Geobacillus stearothermophilus ATCC 12980: one gene and its partner. The protein of the gene in region 2 interacts with the protein of the main gene of each other region in a pairwise test. Links are inferred from orthologs where the notes say so. Each region holds a gene or a part of one and is shown on either strand. Other genes may lie near its edges. The genes, in order: pcrA and lpdA.

Region 1 (9,853 bases), 610 kb from region 2 along the record:
CATAAATCCCCCTCCTTACTCTAAAATGGCCGGCACACGGAACTGGCCGTCTTGCTGATCCGGCGCGTTTTTCAACACTTCCTCGCGCGGCAGCCCCGGTTCTGGAATATCCTCGCGCATCACATTTCTCATATCAAGCACGTGCGAAGTCGGCGGAACGTTCTCCGTATCCAATTCATTCAACTGCTCGGCAAACGTAATGATCGCATCGAGCTGTTTCGTAAACATCTCCGCCTCTTCATCGGTAATCGCCAACCGCGCCAAATCGGCGACATGTTTCACTTGGTCAATGGAAATTCGCGACATAGTTTCACCTCCAACGAGTTCGACCTATCACAATACCATGATGATACCAAACTTTTATCCAATGAAGCAACCGTTGCCACGTGTTCTGGGCGAGAATCAATCTATATATTCACGATGCAAACGAATATACGTTCTATAACATCTCCCAATAGCTAAGGCAGGCGTGAAACCGGGGGGATTTGATGTTTGATGTAGGAATATTTCGTTTTCCTGAACAGCGCACGATGGGATGGCACACGCATGAGTAAACGGTTGATGGGAGGAAAAGGACGCGCTCCTATTTTAGACACAGGAAGGAATCGCTCGTGACGCCTTTTTTTATTCAAAGAAATACGATAAAATGAAAGCACAAGGAGGGAAATTGCATGTCGCTGCCAAATCAAAATCATCCATGGACATATGCAGATTACGTAATCTTCATCGCATTGCCAAAAGTATTCGCTTCCATGTGAGAACCCTCCTGACAAAAATCGGGAGGATTTTTTTGCACCGATATGGAATAAATCCTTGACAAACAAGGAATGTGAAGGAGTTTGTCCGCCATGGATGTTCAAATTTTCTTAATTGACAATCCCGAACATATGTACTATAATGACTGTAACGGACGAAAAAGGGGGAATCATGACGATGAGTGACGCTTTGCTCACCCAAGTGCTCGACCGCCTAAGCGCCATGGATGGCACGCTGCAAAAGCTCGTAGAGGGTCAAGAGCGGCTCGAGCGGGAACAAATCGCCATTCGCCAAGAACAAGAAGAAATTCGAAAAGAGCAACAAGAAATCCGAAAAGAACAACAAGAGATTCGAAAAGAACAACAAGAGATTCGAAAAGAGCAGCAGGAAATCCGCCTGGAACAACAGCGTCTGCGTCAAGAACAAGATTCGCTTCGCGCTGGGCAAACGGAATTAAACGGCATCGTGGCTGCTCTCCTCCACCGCCAAGACGAAACAGACGCCAAACTGGAAGCTCTCGCCGCTGACGTCCACCAGCTTCACCGGGAATTTTCCTCATTGAAACAAACGGTGGACCGCCTCGAACAAAAAATGGACTCCCGTTACGAACAATTGGCTGCCCAAATCGAAGACATCAAGCTGGACTTGAATTTTATCGCCCACCGCACCGTCGACAACGAACGAATCATTTACAAGCTGAAAGAAATGCTGTTCCGCTGATCGATTCATCTAAGAGGAGGCCGCTGCCATGCATATCGCGTTTGACCATCTCGTCCACTTGACCGAACGGCCCGAGCAAGTGAAAATGGCGTTTGAACAATGGGGGCTTGTGGCCATCCACGGCGGCCGTCATCCATCATGGGGAACGTACAACGCCTTATGTTACGTGGAGCATTTGCGCTACATCGAGTGGATCGGCATTGCCGATATACAGACGGCGAGAACGTGCGGAAACCCGCTCATCACTCAGCTTGTCGCCGACCGCCAAGAAGGAAGCGGCTTCTCCCAGTTTGCCTTTCGCACGAACGACATCGAAGCGGTGGCGGCGCAGCTCAAAAGCAAAGGATTCGCCCCAGTCGGTCCGCTCCCCGGCAGCCGCGAGCGCGATGACGGCAAGCAGCTCACATGGTCGATGCTGTTTATCGAAGACGACACAGACGGCGCGTTTCGCTATCCGTTTTTCATTCAATGGGGCGACCGTGATGACGTACGCATGAACGAGCTGGCGCCGCTCATGAGACACCCGATTGGCTCTGTTTCGCTGTCGTCAATTAGCCTCTACACCCTCGATCTCCAGCGGACGGTCAACGGCTACCGCCGGCTGTTTGACTTGCCCGAACCCGATGTCGAGCGCGATGAAGCGGGAGCATACGCGGAGCTCGCTGTCGGCGGCATTGCGATTCGGTTCTATGAGGCTGACCGCCGTCATCCATCGACGCGCCCGTTTTCGTGCCGGCTTGTGGGCGTGCAGAAACCGCGCCGCATCGAAATCGAGGGCGCCACGTACATCATATCTGGCTCTTGACGGCCATTGTATTGCCACATGCTGCGCGCCCCCTCGCGCTAGGCGCCGTGCCAGCCCTTGGCGAATGCATTCCCACATACTCCCCTTTGCCGCTGAATAAGATGGAGTAACCGCTTCTTGATTATCGCAAACCATAGATGGCAAAGGGGGAGTCCAACCGTGTCCCACCCGTATGTTTCTCCAAAACTTTCAGTGGAAACAATGATCTCGATTATTCACCACGGCGTGAACTACCCACCACCTACGCTTCGCTTAGAGGTGGGGGCTTCAAGCGACTTGTGTGTGTTCGCTGAACGGTAAGCCACACACAAGAACCCTTTACGCTTCCCTTCGTTCCGAAGGTGTCCGTTCTAGCCATATTCTATCCTATTCGTTGGCTAACGCCAACCGAAATTCATCTCCCACTTTCACTGGTGCTGGCGCACCTTCACGTTTAGAAGTAGGAGACTTCTTTCGGAGGGAAGTTAAAGAGAACGACGGCGCCTCAACATATCGTTATCATCGGCGCCGGGATGGCCGGGCTTGTCGCGGCGTCATTGCTGAAGCAGGCGGGTCATCGCGTCACTATCTTAGAAGCATCCGAGCGGGTCGGCGGCCGCATCTACACGCTCCGCTCCAACTTTCGCGACGACCAGTATCTCGAAGCCGGCGCGATGCGCATTCCTCACACCCATGCATTGACGCTGAAATACATTCAAAAATTCAACTTGCCGCTTCCCCCGTCCACGGTCAAGAGTGGCGGCGACGGCAAAATGTGTTCATCTGTCCATACAGCGTCGGAACGTCTTCGGCGCTGACAATCAGCTCAAGGTCTTCCGGCGCGGCGAATCCGCTGTCAACTGTATGCCGAAGCAAATGAAGAAGGGGGTCGAAAAACCCGTCCACGTTAAGCAGGCCGATCGGTTTTTGGTGGAGGCCGACGCGCGACCATGAGAGCACTTCAAACAGCTCTTCATACGTCCCGTACCCTCCTGGCAGGGCGATAAACCCGTCGGCTAACTCATACATTTTCGCTTTGCGGGTGTGCATTGTATCGACGACCAACAATTCGCTCAACCGATTATGCGCCACTTCCCGGTCCTTCAAAAATTGCGGAATGATCCCAACCACGCGCCCTTGATGACGCAGCGCCGCCTCAGCAACCTCTCCCATCAAGCCCCGTGTCCCTCCGCCGTAAATGAGCGTAATGCCGCTTCGGGCTAAAAACGTTCCGAGCGCTTTCGCCGCTTCCTTATATCTCCCATCGTTTCCATTGCTTGATCCGCAAAACACGCAAATCGCCTTCAAGTCTCACACCCGCCTCCTGCCATAACCTGTTGCTCGTTTTGCATCCGTTTTCGAGTGCTGCGCTCATTTTCCTACCGTCATTATACAATGCTCTCCCTGTTCTTTCCACCATCGTTCGGACGGCCTTTTCGCGCAAAAAAGGGCCGCTGCTGCAGCCCTTTCCGCTTCCTTCATTTTTGGAGAATCAAATGTTCGGATCACTCCGTTCGCCGTATCCCAAATAACGCGATGATGCCGACCTTATTGATAAATATGCACAAACGGCTCGTCTGCTTTCGCCTGGCGCACGATGAGGCTTTCCGGCTGGCCGGCTGAGGCGATGTAGACATTAACGGTGATGTAGTCCGGGAATTTTTCCATCACCAAGCCGGTCACGTATTGGGTAAAGCCGATCACTTCCGCTTTGCCGTAAAACGGCATCGTAATGTTGATCGTTAACTTCTGAAGCTGGTCGTTGACGTACAATCCTCTGCCGACGATGCCGGTGTAGTTCGGGAAAAAGTCTTCAACGTCTGATTTAAAATTATTGAATTTGATCCAGTCATCGCGATGGTTCTTTTCCGCCTCATCGGACGGGAATAAATAATATTCCTCGTTCACCGCTTCCCAATCATCGATCGTGGCGCTTCCGTCGTCAACATGGGTGACCGCGAAAAAGTGGCCCGGAATCACGGACGAGCGCGGCACCTGTTTGTACAAGGCAATCGTGATCGGCACGTTGCCGAGCCCTTTGATATTTCGCAGCCGCTTCAACACCTCGGCGGCGATCCGCTTTCCTTCCCGTTCGATGACATCGTCTTTGATTTTCACTTCGCGTGGATACCCTTGCTCGGTTGAGTAGTAGTGGACGGAATTCAACGCCAGGCCGATGGCGACGCCACCAAGCTTCACCTTGCCGTTATCGACTTTCACTAAGTAGTCGTGCTCCAAAATGCTGGCCAGGTAAATCGGGCTTTGTTTGTTTTTTTGCTCATTCGTTCCTTTGTCGCTGATCGGCGGGTTTAAGCCGATGTTGTCTTCCGGTTTCATTTTCTCTGCCTTCAGCTGGCTTTCCGTCCGCTTGCGGGCGAGCCAGCGCCCGATCGTTTCGCTGTCCAAATATTGCCCTTCCTGAAACAAATATTCATCCGGGGAAAATTGCTCAGATGCCAAGCGCATCAGCCCGGTTTCAAATTCATCGACATCAAGCCGGGTGTTGACGTCGTTGACGACCCGCCCGCGCGCCCCGGACGGCTTAAAAGGCAAGACAACGCGGTAATACGAATCAGAAATGTTGTATTTCGGGATGACCGCTTCTTGCTCTTTGCTTCCTTTGTCTTGCACGACTTCCTCACCTTTGTCAAACTTCGGCGCACACGCAGACAACAAACAAATCGAAGCGAGCCCGACAACGGCCAACCGTTTTCGGGCCCGATTCGTCCAACGACAAGCAACGAAACTGCGCAGTAGTGAGATTTGTTTCATCGTTTCCCCCTGTTGATCTCTTGCAAAAATCGTGGTTCGTCCCAAATCTCAATGCCAAGCTGCTGGGCTTTCTCCAACTTCGATCCGGCATCCTCGCCGGCGATGACAAGGTCGGTGCTGCGGCTGACGCTGCCGGTGACGCGCCCGCCAAGCCGCTCAATTTGTTCTTTTGCTTCATTGCGCGACATCGACGCGAGCTTGCCGGTCAAGACGACCGTTTTGCCGGCGAAGGCAGAGTCAGCAGGCGCTTCAGCCGACCGCTTCGGCCCTTTGTAAGCCATATTGACACCGTAAGCGCGCAGCTCCTGGAGCAGCTCAGTTGCTTCGGGTTGGGCGAAGAACGCCGTGATCGCATCCGCCATTTTCTCTCCGATTTCGGGGACGGCCATCAACTCCTCTTTCGTCGCCCGTTCGAGCCGCTCCATCGTTTCAAAATGCTCAGCCAAAAGTTGGGCGGCTTTCGCTCCGACGTAGCGAATGCCAAGGCCAAACAGCAGCCGTTCAAGCGAGTTTTGCTTCGACGCCTCAATCGCCGCAAGCAAGTTGGCCGCCGACTTTTCCCCCATCCGTTCCAACCCGACAAGCTGTTCCTTCGTCAGGCAGTACAAATCGGCGACATCGCGGACAAGGCCGGCGTTAAACAGCTGGGTGACGACTTTTTCGCCCAAACCCTCGATGTTCATCGCCGCCCTTGAGGCAAAATGGATGAGCCGCTCGCGCAGCTGGGCCGGGCAGTTCGGGTTCAAGCAGCGGAGCGCCACTTCCCCCTCGAGACGGACGAGCTCGCTTTCGCATTCCGGGCAGTGCGTCGGCATCGCAAACGGCGTTTCATCCCCATCGCGCCGGTCAACGACGACGCCGACCACTTCCGGGATGATGTCGCCCGCTTTTTTAATGATGACCGCATCGCCGATGCGAATGTCTTTTTCCCGTATAAAATCTTCATTGTGAAGGGTGGCGCGCTGCACCGTCGTGCCGGCGACGCGCACCGGCTCTAAAATCGCCGTCGGCGTGACGACACCCGTGCGACCGACGTTCACCTCAATGCCGATTAACGTCGTCACCACTTCCTCGGCTGGGAACTTGTAGGCAATCGCCCAGCGCGGGCTTTTCGCCGTCGCGCCAAGCGCCCGTTGCTGGGCGAATGAGTCCACCTTAATAACGATGCCGTCAATCTCATACGGCAGCTGCGGCCGCTTGTCGTGCCACTCGCTGACAAAGGCGATCACCTCATCGATATTGGCGCAGCGCCGTCGCTCTGGGTTTACTTTAAACCCGAGCGCCTGCAAATAATCAAGCGCTTCGCTGTGTGAAGCGATGCCGAGCGCCTCGGCGTCGGCTAAGCCATATACAAACAAATCCAGCTGGCGCGAGGCCGCCACTTTCGGGTCGAGCTGGCGGAGCGAGCCAGCCGCGGCGTTGCGCGGGTTGGCAAACAGCTCCTCGCCGCGGGCTTTTCGCTCCTCATTCAAGCGCAAAAACGACGCTTTCGGCATAAACGCCTCGCCGCGCGCTTCAAGCGACACCGGTTCTTTCAGACGGAGAGGCAGCGAGCGGATCGTTTTCAAATTTTCCGTAATGTCTTCACCCGTCGTCCCGTCGCCGCGCGTCGCCCCTTGGACGAAATAGCCGTCTTCATAGCGGACCGAGACGGCGAGGCCATCGATTTTCAGCTCGCATACGTACGCCGCTTCCCCGACTTCCTGACGGACGCGGCGGTCAAAATCGCGCAAGTCTCCTTCGCCAAACGCGTTCGCCAAGCTCATCATCGGAACGCGATGCGCCACTTTGCGAAACGCCTCAAGGGGCGGACCGCCGATGCGCTGGGTCGGCGAATCGCTCGTTTTGAGCTCCGGATATTGTTCCTCAATGGCGATGAGCTCTTGCATCAACCGGTCATACTCGGCATCTGGAACAGACGGGCGGTCAAGCACATAATATTCGTACCCGTAGCGGTTCAACAGTTCGCGCAGCTCGGCCGCGCGCCGTTCGGCTTGTTGGCGGTCCATACGTTCACCTGTTCTCCTTTCCTACACTTTCTCAATCGGCGCAAATTTGGCAAGCAGTCGTTTAATGCCGATCGGGCTCGGGAAGGCGATGTCGAGCTCTTGGTCGTCGCCGCCGCCGCGGACGCTGACGACGGTGCCGATGCCCCATTTCCGGTGATTCGCCCGATCGCCGACTTTCCACGATCCCACGGCGCCGCTTGCCTGCGGGCGCGAAACGGCCGAGCGGGAGGCGCCCGCTTGGCGGCGCGAGGCTGTCTCAAGCAAATGCGCCGGAATTTCATTCAAAAAGCGCGACGGCGGGTTCATTTGGATGTTGCCAAACAGCGTCCGCATTTGCGCGCTCGTCAGCACAAGTTCTTCCTCCGCGCGGGTGATGCCGACGTACGCCAGCCGCCGTTCTTCTTCCATCTCATCGTCATCCTCGAGAGAGCGGTTGTGCGGGAAAATGCCTTCTTCCATGCCGATCAAAAAGACGACCGGAAACTCGAGCCCTTTGGCGGCATGCAACGTCATCAACATGACGGCATCTCCTTCAGCGGCCTGTTCCGTCCCGTTCAGCTCGTCCAAATCGGAAATGAGCGCCAAGTCGGTTAAAAAGGCGATGAGCGATTTATCGTCGCTCACATTTTCAAAATGCTTCGTCACCGACAAAAACTCATCCAAGTTCTCGAGCCGGCTTTGTGCTTCAATCGTCCGCTCCGCCTTGAGCATCTCGCGGTAGCCCGATTTGTCGAGCACTTCTTCGACGAGTTCGGTGACGGAGACGTATTCTTGCAGCTGTGTCCATTGCTCGAGCTGGCTGCGGAACGCGGCGAGCGCCCCGGCCGCTTTGGCGCCAAGCCCGATCATCTCTAGCTCGCCGAGCGCCTCAAACAAGGACAGCTCATGATCGGCTGCATAGCGGACGAGTTTGTCGATCGTCGAGGCGCCAATGCCGCGTTTTGGCACGTTAATGATGCGAAGCAAGCTTAAATCATCGTCCGGATTGGCGATGACGCGCAAATAGGCGAGAATGTCTTTAATTTCTTTCCGGTCATAGAACTTTAAGCCGCCGACAATTTGATACGGAATGTTCGCTTTCAGCAACATTTCCTCCATGACACGCGACTGGGCGTTCGTCCGGTACAAGACAGCAAAATCACGGTAGCGGCGTTCGCCGCGCTCCACCGCCTCGCGGATGCGTCCAGCGACAAACTGCGCTTCGTCCGCTTCGTTCATCGCCTCATAATAAAGAATCGGCTTTCCTTCCGGGTTTTCCGTCCAAAGCCGTTTCGGCTTCCGGTTGACGTTATGCTCGATGACTTCGTTCGCCGCTTGCAAAATGCGCTTCGTCGAGCGGTAGTTTTGTTCAAGCAAAATGACTTTTGCGTTCGGATAGTCGCGCTCGAACGACAAAATGTTTTGGATGTCCGCCCCGCGCCACCGATAAATCGATTGGTCGGCGTCGCCGACGGCGCAAATGTTTTGAAAGCGTTCCGCCAGCTTTTTGACCAGCGTATATTGAGCGCGGTTCGTATCCTGGTACTCATCAATATGGATGTACTGAAACTTATATTGGTAATAGTGAAGCACATCCGGCACGCGGTCAAACAGTTGGATCGTCGTCATGATCAAATCGTCAAAATCGAGCGAATGATTGCGAAGCAGGCGCTGTTGGTATTCTTGATACACATCGCTGACGACTTTTTCGTAATACGTCGAGGCCCGCTTCGCGAATTGCTCCGGAGGCAACAGCTCGTTTTTCGCCGCGCTGATCGTGCCTAAAATCGTCCGCGGCTCAAATTTTTTCGGGTCTATGTTTTTTTCTTTTAAAATCGTTTTCATGACTGAAAGCTGGTCCGTCGGATCAAGGATGGAAAAATTGCGGTTGATGCCGATGCGGTCAATGTCGCGGCGCAAAATGCGGACGCACATCGAGTGGAACGTCGAAATCCAGACGTCTTCCGCCGCCCCACCTAAGAGCGACTGCACACGTTCCCGCATTTCGCGCGCCGCCTTGTTCGTAAACGTAATGGCCAAAATGTTCCACGGCGCCACATGCTTTTCCGCCATCAAATAGGCGATGCGGTGCGTCAACACCCGCGTTTTCCCGCTTCCCGCCCCCGCCATAATGAGCAGCGGGCCTTCCGTCGTCCTGACGGCTTCTTGTTGCTCTTTGTTTAAATGGGCGAGCAGCTGTTCCGATAAAAAGTTCATTGTTTTCACCACCAATACACCATATGTTCTATTTCGCCTCATTCGCCCGCTTTACGGCGTCCACGGTCAGCAGCGCCTGTTCAAACGATTCGTAAACGGCGTTGCCGACGACAACAGTATCCGCCCGGCGCGCCATCTCAGCCGCCTGCTCCGGTGCGGTGATGCCGCCGCCATAAAACAGCTGCGTCTCGCCGAGCGCCTGTTTCACTTTTTCCACCAAGGCGGGGTCGCCGTATATGCCGCTATATTCAAGATAAAAGATCGGCAGCTTGTACAAATGTTGAGCGAGGCGAGCGTAGGCCACCACATCGTCTTCGCTCAGGCCGGCGTCGGCTTCGGTGAGCTTCGCCGCCTTGCATTCCGGATTTAAAATGCAATACCCCTCGGCAAAAATCTCATCCCAATTCATGATCTCGCCATATTGTTTCACCGCCTCATGATGGCGGCCCACCACCCAGTCGACATGGCGGCTGTTTAACACGATCGGAATGAAATACGCATCAAACCCCGGCGTCAAGGCCTCAAGATTTGTGACTTCAAGCGCGCATGGCACCGAAAAACGGCGGATGCGGGCCAATAAATCGAGCACACCATCGAGCGTCACCCCGTCCGTTCC
Region 2 (9,715 bases):
CTCAAGCATATGATCGAACGGGCGGCCGTGCTGGCCGATGGCAAAATTAACTCCAAACGGCCGGTCCGTCTTTTCTTTCACTTTGCGGATTTCCTCGCGCAAGCGCTCCGGGCTTTCAAGCGACATCGCCGTAATTTGGCCGAGCCCGCCGGCGTTGGAGACGGCGGCGGCCAAGTCGGCGTACGCCAGATAGGCTAATCCCCCTTGAATGATTGGATATGTAATGCCGAGCAACTCGGTCACTCTCGTGTTCCATTCCATCAATTCATTCCCCTTTTTGATGTTATCCTTCTTTTACTTCTTGTTTTGATCGCCATTCTCCTTTTTTGGTGCAACATTCTTTTCTTCTTTGCAAACGAACAAATAAATGCTATAATGCATTTGTTTTATTTTTAAGGTAAAGAGGTGTGGGGAACCATTGTCACAACTCGAAACACCATTGTTTACCGGACTGTTGGAGCATATGAAAAAAAATCCGGTTCAATTTCACATCCCCGGCCATAAAAAAGGGGCCGGCATGGATCCGGAGTTTCGCTCCTTCATCGGAGAAAACGCCTTGGCGATCGATTTAATCAACATCAGTCCGCTCGACGATTTGCATCATCCGAAAGGGATGATCAAACGTGCACAGGAGCTCGCCGCCGAAGCGTTCGGCGCCGATTACACGTTTTTCTCAGTGCAAGGGACGAGCGGGGCGATCATGACGATGGTCATGTCGGTCGCCGGACCGGGCGATAAAATTATTGTGCCGCGCAACGTCCATAAATCGGTCATGTCTGCAATCGTCTTTTCTGGGGCGACGCCGATTTTCATCCATCCAGAAATTGACAAGGAGCTCGGTATTTCCCACGGCATTACGCCACAGGCAGTGGAAAAAGCGCTCCACCAACACCCGGATGCCAAAGGGGTGCTCGTCATCAACCCGACGTATTTTGGCATTGCCGGCGATTTGAAAAAAATCGTCGAGATCGCCCACTCGTACAACGTTCCGGTGCTTGTCGACGAAGCGCACGGAGTGCACATTCATTTTCATGAGGACTTGCCGCTCTCCGCGATGCAAGCCGGGGCCGATATGGCGGCGACAAGCGTCCATAAGCTCGGCGGATCGCTGACGCAAAGCTCGATTTTAAATGTGCGCGAAGGGCTCGTCTCCGCGAAGCACGTGCAAGCGATCTTAAGCATGTTGACGACGACGTCGACGTCGTATTTGTTGCTCGCTTCGCTCGATGTCGCCCGCAAACAGCTGGCGACGAAAGGGCGGGAGCTCATTGACAAGGCGATCCGCCTCGCGGAATGGACACGGCGGCAAATCAACGAAATTCCATATTTGTACTGCGTCGGTGAAGAAATTTTAGGCACGGAAGCGACGTACGACTACGATCCAACGAAGCTGATTATCTCTGTCAAGGAGCTCGGCTTGACCGGCCATGATGTCGAACAATGGCTCCGCGAAACGTATAACATCGAAGTGGAGCTTTCGGATTTGTATAACATTTTGTGCATCATCACGCCAGGCGACAGCGAGCGGGAAGCCGGGCTGCTCGTTTCGGCCCTCCGCCGCCTGTCGGACGAGTTCAGCCATCAGGCGGAAAAAGGAGTCAAACCGAAAGTGCTGCTTCCGGATATCCCGGCCTTAGCCTTGACGCCGCGCGACGCCTTTTATGCAGAAACAGAAGTCGTGCCGTTTCACGAGTCAGCCGGACGGATCATCGCGGAATTTGTGATGGTGTATCCGCCAGGCATCCCGATTTTTATTCCCGGTGAAATCATTACGGAGGAAAATTTGAAGTATATCGAGACAAACTTGGCCGCCGGCCTGCCGGTGCAAGGCCCTGAGGACGATACGCTGCAGACGTTGCGCGTCATCAAAGAATATAAGCCGATTCGTTGAATGCACAAGTCGGTTTTCCCGGCTTGTTTTTTTGGGCCAAAATCAACGGCGCGCATGTGCTTTGCCCCACATGCGCGCCTATCCGTTCCTTCCCCCGTTTGTTTGCCCGCCTTATTCTTTTTCTTCTCCGTCCTCGCGGTCATGACCGCAGCAATCGCATTTCCCGTAAAGCGTTGTCACTTTTTCATCTTCAAAATACGCAATTGTAGCTTCACACGTTTGGCATACGATCGTGCCCATCCCCAAAACCCCTTTATGATGATAAATGTTGTTGTTGGTTTTATAATAATATATCATATTTAGATTGTAAATCTCAATTTGTATGTCACATTTCGGATTATGACGGCTCTTTTATGACACCAAACTTTTTCACCGCAGTCCGAAAAAACATGGTACAATGAAGACGAGAGAGACAAAAAGATGGCGAAAGGAGAGAAGGGCGTTGAATGCAAGCCTAAAGCTGCCGGGGGGGGGAAATCGATCAGCATCGAGGAAATCAAACAGTTGCTCGAACGTTACCGAGCCGCGCTGCGCAAAACGGGGGAGCAGCTTGGATGGGCGTACGAGCAGGCAGCCTTTTCATACACGGTGCATGAACGCGACCACGTTCTTTATTTGCAAGGCGACGGCCGCTTATACAAAGGGATGGCCATTGCCGTGCGGACAGCCGGAGAAGAAACATGGATTGAGCTGGCATTGGCGCCGAGAGCAACGCACGGGGACAAAAGAAAAGCAAACGAATTCAGCAAATGGATGACCAAAACGCTTGGCGGCGAACTGCGTTTATTCAGCGGCCGGACGATGTCGTTCGGCCGCGTGTAAACAGCGGCATGGGACCGCTGTTTTTTGTTCGCCGAACCGCGCCGCTTCCGCACCCAAGGGGCAGATCATGGAATAGATTGCCATATGAAATGCTGGCCGGTAAAATACACCGCCGCCGTGGCAGCTGTTGTAAGGAGCGCTTTGCGCGTCGCCAAGCCGAGCTGGCGCGCCAGTAAAAACGCTATGTACATGAAGACGCACAACATCAAGCCGCGGAAAAACGGCCGGTCCCGCCCCGACAGCCACTCGATCAAGGAAAAACTGCTCCAAATCATCATTTGCAGCAAAAAGGCGACATACGCTTTCATCATTTCCATCTCCCGCTTTTCTTTACCATAACGATATGAAACGAAAGCGGAAAATAGTATGAAAAACAGGACAAGAAATGCGCCATTCCCGCATGATAAGAAAAACGACCGGGCCAAGCCCGGTCGTTTCACAGTTACTTCGTAATGATATGAATCGGTGTGCCAAGCGCCACTTCCGCCGCTTCCATGGCGATTTCGCCAAGCGTCGGATGGGCATGGATCGTCAAAGCGATGTCTTCTGCCGTCATGCCGGCTTCAATGGCGAGCCCAAGCTCGGCGATCATGTCAGAAGCATTTGGACCGATGATTTGCGCACCAATGACGACGCCGTCCTCTTTGCGGACAACGAGCTTCAAGAAGCCGTCCGTATCGTTCAGCGCCAAGGCGCGGCCGTTGGCAGCAAACGGGAATTTCGCGGCAATGACGTCAATGCCCTCGTCTTTCGCCTGCTGCTCAAAATAGCCGACCGACGCGCATTCCGGATCGGAGAAGACCACAGCCGGAATGGCGATGTAATCCACTACCGACGGATGGCCGGCGATGGCTTCCGCCGCCACTTTCCCTTCATACGACGCTTTATGAGCAAGCGCCGGGCCTGGAACGATGTCGCCGATCGCAAAAATGTTCGGCACGCTTGTCCGGCATTGTTGGTCCACTTCAATCAAGCCGCGGTTCGTCATTTTGATGCCGATTTGTTCAAGACCAAGTTCATCTGTATTCGGTCGGCGGCCGACCGTCACCAACACATAGTCGGCGTCAATCGTTTTCGTTTCACCATTCGCCTCATACGTGACCGTGACGCCGTCTTCGCGTTCTTCGGCCCCTTTCGCCAATGCGTTCGTCACGACTTCAACGCCTTTTTTCTTCAGGCGCTTCTTGATGATGGCAGCCATTTGCTTCTCAAAACCGGACAAAATTTCGCCGGCTCCTTCTAAAATGGTCACTTTCGTCCCAAAGTTGGCGTAAGCCGTACCGAGTTCGATGCCAATATAGCCGCCGCCGATGACCACGAGCGATTTCGGCACTTCCCCAAGGTTGAGAGCTCCCGTCGAGTCAAGAATGCGGTTGGAAAACTTGAAGTTCGGCAGCTCAATCGGGCGCGAGCCGGTGGCGATAATCGCGTTTTTGAACGTATACGTCTGCGCGCTGTCGCCGTTGACGACACGCACCGTATTGGCGTCGACAAAATACGCTTCCCCTTTGACGATCTCTACTTTGTTTCCTTTTAACAGCCCTTCGACGCCGCCCGTTAATTTTTTCACGACGCTTGCTTTCCATTCTTGCACTTTGGCAAAATCGATGGTGACGTTCTCCGCCTTAATGCCCATTTCTTCGGAATGCTTCGCCTGCTCATAGCGATGGCTTGCGGAGATCAGCGCCTTTGACGGGATGCAGCCAACATTTAAGCAGACGCCGCCTAAATTGCCCTTTTCCACAATCGTCACTTTTTGTCCGAGCTGCGCGGCGCGGATGGCGGCGACATACCCGCCAGGACCGGCGCCGACGACAAGCGTTTCCGTTTCAATTGCAAAATCGCCAACTACCATCGTTTTACGCCTCCATTAGTAATAATTCCGGGTCACTCAACAGCCGTTTGATATGGTTGAGCGCTTTTTGCGCTGTCGCCCCGTCGATCATCCGGTGGTCAAAGCTGAGCGAGAGCGCCAGCATCGGGGCAGCGACAATTTCACCGTCACGGACGATCGGCTTTTCCGCAATGCGGCCGATGCCAAGAATCGCCACTTCCGGATGGTTGATGACCGGGGTAAACCATTGCCCGCCAGCCGAACCGATGTTTGTAATCGTGCATGAAGCGCCTTTCATTTCTCCCGGCGTCAGTTTGCCGTCGCGCGCTTTCTCGGCGAGCTCATTGATTTCTTGCGCCAAGGCGAAAATCGGCTTGCGATCGGCATGTTTAATGACCGGCACAAGCAAGCCGCGGTCCGTATCAGCGGCGATGCCGATATTGTAATAATGCTTCTGGATGATTTCTTCCGTCTCATCATCAATGGACGTATTCAACACTGGGTATTCACGCAGCGCGGAAACGAGCGCTTTGACGACGTACGGCAAAAACGTCAGCTTGATGCCTTTTTCCGCGGCAATAGCCTTGAATTTTTTTCGGTGAGCAACAAGCTTCGTCACATCGGCTTCGTCCATCAGCGTCACGTGCGGAGCGGTATGTTTGGAATGCACCATCGCTTTGGCAATCGCCCGACGGATGCCGCTCATTTTCTCGCGCGTTTCCGGGAATTCGCCTTCTGTCGTCGCCGGTTTCGCTGCGGCCGGCGCCGCTTTTTCCTCCGCTGCGGCCGGTGCCGGTTTTGCGCCGCCGGCAAGGAAAGCGTCAATATCTTCTTTCAGGACGCGGCCGTTTTTGCCCGTTCCTTGGACAAGCCGAATATCGACGCCTTTTTCGCGCGCATACTTGCGCACGGACGGCATGGCGATGACGCGGCGGTTCGGGCCAGCCTCCGCTTCAGCTGCCGGTGCATTGGGAGCGACAGCGTCAACCTTTTCCTCTTTCGACACCGTTTCCGTTTTTTCCTCTTTTTTCGCTTCTTCTTGCTCTTGTCCTTTAAACGTCATGTTTTCATAACCCGGCGCATCGAGCGTGATGAGCGTTTGCCCGACCGTTGCCACTGTTCCCTCCGGGACGAGGATTTCAAGCACTTTCCCTTTGACCGGGGAGGGAATTTCGACAACCGCCTTGTCATTTTGCACTTCGCACAATACATCGTCTTCGTTCACTTCATCGCCCGGTTTCACAAACCATTTGACAATTTCACCTTCGTGGATGCCTTCGCCAATGTCCGGCAGCTTAAATTCAAAAGCCACTGTCTGTCTACCTCCTATCGTTTGCCGAAAATGGGCGGGGGAAGGCGTTCCGCTCCCCCGAATTTGTCCGCTGTTAGAAGTTCATCACTTTTTTCGCCGTTTCGATTACATCTTTAAAGTTTGGCAGCCATACCGATTCCGCCTGAGCAAACGGATAGACCGTGTCCGGAGCGGCCACGCGCAACACCGGCGCCTCAAGGCTTAAGATGGCGCGTTCGTTAATCTCCGCCACGACGTTGGCGGCGATGCCAGCCTGCCGTTGCGCTTCTTGAACGACAATGGCGCGGCCCGTTTTTTCGACCGAACCGATGATCGTTTCAATATCGAGCGGCTGCACGGTACGCAAGTCGACGACTTCGGCAGAAATGCCTTCCTTCTCTAATTCTGCCGCCGCTTTTAACGATTCATGCACCATGGCGCCGTACGCGATGATCGTGATGTCTTTTCCTTCCCGCTTAATGTCCGCCTTGCCGATCGGAATCGTGTATTCCCCTTCCGGCACTTCCTGACGGAACGAACGGTACAGCTTCAAATGTTCAAGGAAAATGACCGGGTCGTTGTCGCGAATCGCCGAGATGAGCAGCCCTTTCGCATCATACGGCGTCGACGGAATGACAACCTTCAAGCCTGGCTGTTGGGCGACAAGCCCTTCCAAGCTGTCTGAGTGCAACTCCGGCGTATGGACGCCGCCGCCAAACGGAGAACGGATCGTAATCGGCATATGGTAGCGTCCGCCCGTACGATAGCGGATTCGCGCCATTTGCCCGCAAATCGAATCCATCACTTCATACACGAAGCCGAAAAACTGGATTTCCGGCACCGGGCGAAACCCTTGCAGCGCCAAACCGATCGCCAAGCCGCCGATTCCTGATTCGGCGAGCGGCGTGTCAAAAACGCGATCTTCGCCAAATTCGGCCTGCAGCCCTTCCGTCGCCCGGAATACGCCGCCGTTGACCCCAACGTCTTCCCCGAAAATGAGCACGTTCGGATCATTTTTCAACTCGATACGCAGCGCATCGGTGATCGCCTGAACCATTGTCATTTGCGCCATGGCTTACTTCGACTCCTTCTCTTTGTAAATTTCATACTGCTCCTTCAAATTGAACGGCAGCTCTTCAAACATGATGCTGATCAAGTCGGTTACTTTTTGCTTCGGCGTTTCGTCCGCTTTCTTGATCGCTTCTTTAATCTCTTCTTTTGCCTGTTCAATAACGTTGTTTTCTTCTTCTTCGCTCCACAAGCCTTTCGCCTCTAAAAACTTGCGGAAACGCACGAGTGGGTCTTTCTTCGCCCATTCGTTTTCCAACTCTTTCGAACGATAGCGCGTTGGATCGTCACCGGACATCGTATGCGGGCCATAGCGGAAGCAGAGCGTTTCAATGAGCGTCGGCCCTTCGCCGTTAATGGCGCGCTCGCGAGCAGCTTTGACCGCTGCGTAGACCGCAAGCGGGTCCATGCCGTCAACTTGAATGCCCGGAATGCCGGCGGCGACTGCTTTTTGCGCCAATGTTTTGGCAACGGTTTGCTTTTCGACCGGCGTCGAGATGGCAAAGCGGTTGTTTTGCACGACAAAGATGGCCGGCGCCTTAAACGCCCCCGCAAAGTTGATCCCTTCGTAGAAATCGCCTTGCGACGTGCCGCCGTCGCCCGTATATGTAATCGCCACTGCTTTTTTGCCCCGCATTTTCAAGCCGAGCGCCACACCAGCTGCTTGGATGTATTGGGCGCCGATAATGATTTGCGGCGGCAGGACGTTTACGCCTTCTGGAATTTGGTTACCATGGAAATGGCCGCGCGAGAACAAAAACGCCTGATACAGCGGAAGCCCATGCCAAATGATTTGCGGAACGTCGCGGTATCCCGGCAAAATAAAATCTTCTTTTTCCAATGCAAAATGGCTGGCAATTTGGCTCGCTTCCTGCCCGGCGGTCGGCGCATAAAACCCGAGTCTCCCTTGGCGGTTCAACGAAATGGAGCGCTGGTCAAGAATGCGCGTATACACCATGCGACGCATCAGCTCTTTCAGCTGCTCATCGCTCAGCTCCGGCATCGCCTCTTCATTGACGACTTCTCCTTCCTCATTCAAAATTTGAAATGTCGGGAACTGCTCGGCCACTTTCTCGAGCTGCTCCGCAAATGGGAATTGGAAGGTCTTTACACCCATCTTGTTCACCTCTGCCTTTCATCAAGAAATTTGGAAATCAGGCTGTCTTCATCCATATACTATTAATGTACCCAAAAGTAAAGAAGAAATAAAAAGCAGCCGCCGCTTGGCGCAACGGAAACCGAAAACGGCGCCGACATCTGTATTACTATTTTTTATATCCTCATTAACACAGCGTCTGTTCTCAAGTTTTAGTTTACACTTTATTTTTCACGCCGTCAACGACTTTGATTTTCCGTTGCTTTCCCTTTTGTCTCCTGGTTGTATTTGGAATCAGGAACATTCCTGAAACCATCTGTTATACCACATCGAAACAACACTGTATTAATTCTGTATTATATTTTTCGGGAAATGCAAAACGCAATGTCCGTTCATGTTATTGACAGCGCTTTCTTAAGTTTCTTTTTCAATTTATTCCTTATACGCCGATAATATCTCCAGACGGCCGCATTTTCATTTACGGCGCACAGGCATTTTTGTTAGACTAACACTGTAGACCGCGATGCGAGAGACAGGAGTGAAAAGGCGAATGATCACCATGAAAGATATCATTAAAGAAGGGCATCCGACGCTGCGGAAAGTGGCTGAGCCCGTTCCGCTGCCGCCTTCAGAGGAAGACAAACGCATTTTGCAAAGCTTGCTTGACTATGTGAAAATGAGCCAAGATCCGGAACTGGCGGCCAAATACGGCCTGCGGCCCGGCATCGGCCTCGCCGCTCCGCAAATCAACGTCTCCAAACGGATGATTGCCGTTCATGTCACTGATGAAAACGGAACGCTGTACAGCTATGCCTTGTTCAATCCGAAAATCGTCAGCCACTCTGTGCAGCAATGTTATTTGACGACGGGGGAAGGCTGCCTGTCGGTCGACCGTGATGTGCCCGGATACGTACTGCGCTATGCCCGCATCACGGTCACCGGCACGACGCTCGACGGCGAGGAAGTCACCTTGCGCCTCAAAGGATTGCCGGCCATCGTCTTCCAGCATGAAATCGACCATTTAAACGGCATTATGTTTTATGACCGCATCAATCCGGCCGACCCGTTCCAAGTGCCAGACGGGGCGATCCCGATCGGGCGCTGAACCGTGGCCGGCCATGCCAAACAGCTGCCCCGCCGAATGAGCGGCGGGGCAGCTGTTTATGGAATCAATTGCAATTGTTTCAATCCGTGCCATATGCCTTCTTCACTGACCGGTTTCGTTACAAAATCGGCGACCCGTTTCACTTCCTCATGGGCATTTCCCATCGCCACTCCTGTTCCGACGAACGACAACATTTCAATGTCGTTCAGCCCATCGCCGAACGCATACACATCGCCTTTGTCAATCCCGAGCTTCTCAATCATCAGGCGGATCCCCTCCGCTTTCGATCCCCCTGCCGGCAGCACATCGGTCGACACATCGTGCCAACGGACAAAACGGAATTCTGGATAATTGCGCACGTACGGTTCTTCTTCTGCGGCGCGGCAAAACAGCAGCGCTTGGTAAATGTCATTGTTTTCGTAATAAAGGGGATCGACAGGCGGGTGGGAAAACTTCAAGCTTCCCATGCTGACATGGATGTGCGGATGGTCGCCGACGCTCGCCCTCATTTCCTCCGCGTCCATAAAGACGAGCGGATGACCGTTGCGGTGGGCGTCCTCAGCCAACGTCCGCACTTTCTCGCGGCGGAGCGGACGCTTATGCAGGAC

What was found.
Region 1: the proteins of lpdA (region 2) and pcrA interact in binary tests that used the Escherichia coli proteins (3 or more experiments, as listed by UniProt). The link is inferred for Geobacillus stearothermophilus ATCC 12980 from one-to-one orthologs.

Annotation. Positions count from the first base shown.
Region 1 is NZ_CP128494.1:267,697-277,549, reverse strand. What follows is about bases 6,651-9,595. They hold pcrA (DNA helicase PcrA), read right to left. Parts: upstream 9,238-9,595; coding sequence 7,063-9,237; downstream 6,651-7,062. Other genes in these bases: pcrB (heptaprenylglyceryl phosphate synthase), read right to left, coding at 9,266-9,595; ligA (NAD-dependent DNA ligase LigA), read right to left, coding at 6,651-7,041. Also shown: Asp-tRNA(Asn)/Glu-tRNA(Gln) amidotransferase subunit GatA, read right to left, coding at 1-3; Asp-tRNA(Asn)/Glu-tRNA(Gln) amidotransferase subunit GatC, read right to left, coding at 16-306; QSJ10_RS01515 (hypothetical protein), read left to right, coding at 928-1,476; QSJ10_RS01510 (VOC family protein), read left to right, coding at 1,505-2,281; QSJ10_RS01500 (LOG family protein), read right to left, coding at 3,011-3,568; QSJ10_RS01495 (CamS family sex pheromone protein), read right to left, coding at 3,809-5,032; more of ligA, read right to left, coding at 5,029-6,650; more of pcrB, read right to left, coding at 9,596-9,853. UniProt on the Escherichia coli protein: A helicase with DNA-dependent ATPase activity. Unwinds DNA duplexes with 3'-5' polarity. Translocates on single-stranded DNA with 3'-5' polarity. Initiates unwinding more efficiently from a nicked substrate than double-stranded DNA.
Region 2 is NZ_CP128494.1:871,779-881,493, reverse strand. Bases 2,363-5,169 are described here. They hold lpdA (dihydrolipoyl dehydrogenase), read right to left. Parts: upstream 4,569-5,169; coding sequence 3,156-4,568; downstream 2,363-3,155. Other genes in these bases: QSJ10_RS04750 (dihydrolipoamide acetyltransferase family protein), read right to left, coding at 4,573-5,169; QSJ10_RS04760 (hypothetical protein), read right to left, coding at 2,779-3,021; QSJ10_RS04765 (DUF1885 family protein), read left to right, coding at 2,363-2,713. Outside these bases: QSJ10_RS04775 (aminotransferase class I/II-fold pyridoxal phosphate-dependent enzyme), read left to right, coding at 419-1,891; QSJ10_RS04770 (GapA-binding peptide SR1P), read right to left, coding at 2,003-2,131; more of QSJ10_RS04765, read left to right, coding at 2,312-2,362; more of QSJ10_RS04750, read right to left, coding at 5,170-5,859; pdhB (pyruvate dehydrogenase complex E1 component subunit beta), read right to left, coding at 5,933-6,910; pdhA (pyruvate dehydrogenase (acetyl-transferring) E1 component subunit alpha), read right to left, coding at 6,914-8,023; def (peptide deformylase), read left to right, coding at 8,553-9,107; QSJ10_RS04730 (Cof-type HAD-IIB family hydrolase), read right to left, coding at 9,164-9,715. UniProt on the Escherichia coli protein: Lipoamide dehydrogenase is a component of the glycine cleavage system as well as of the alpha-ketoacid dehydrogenase complexes.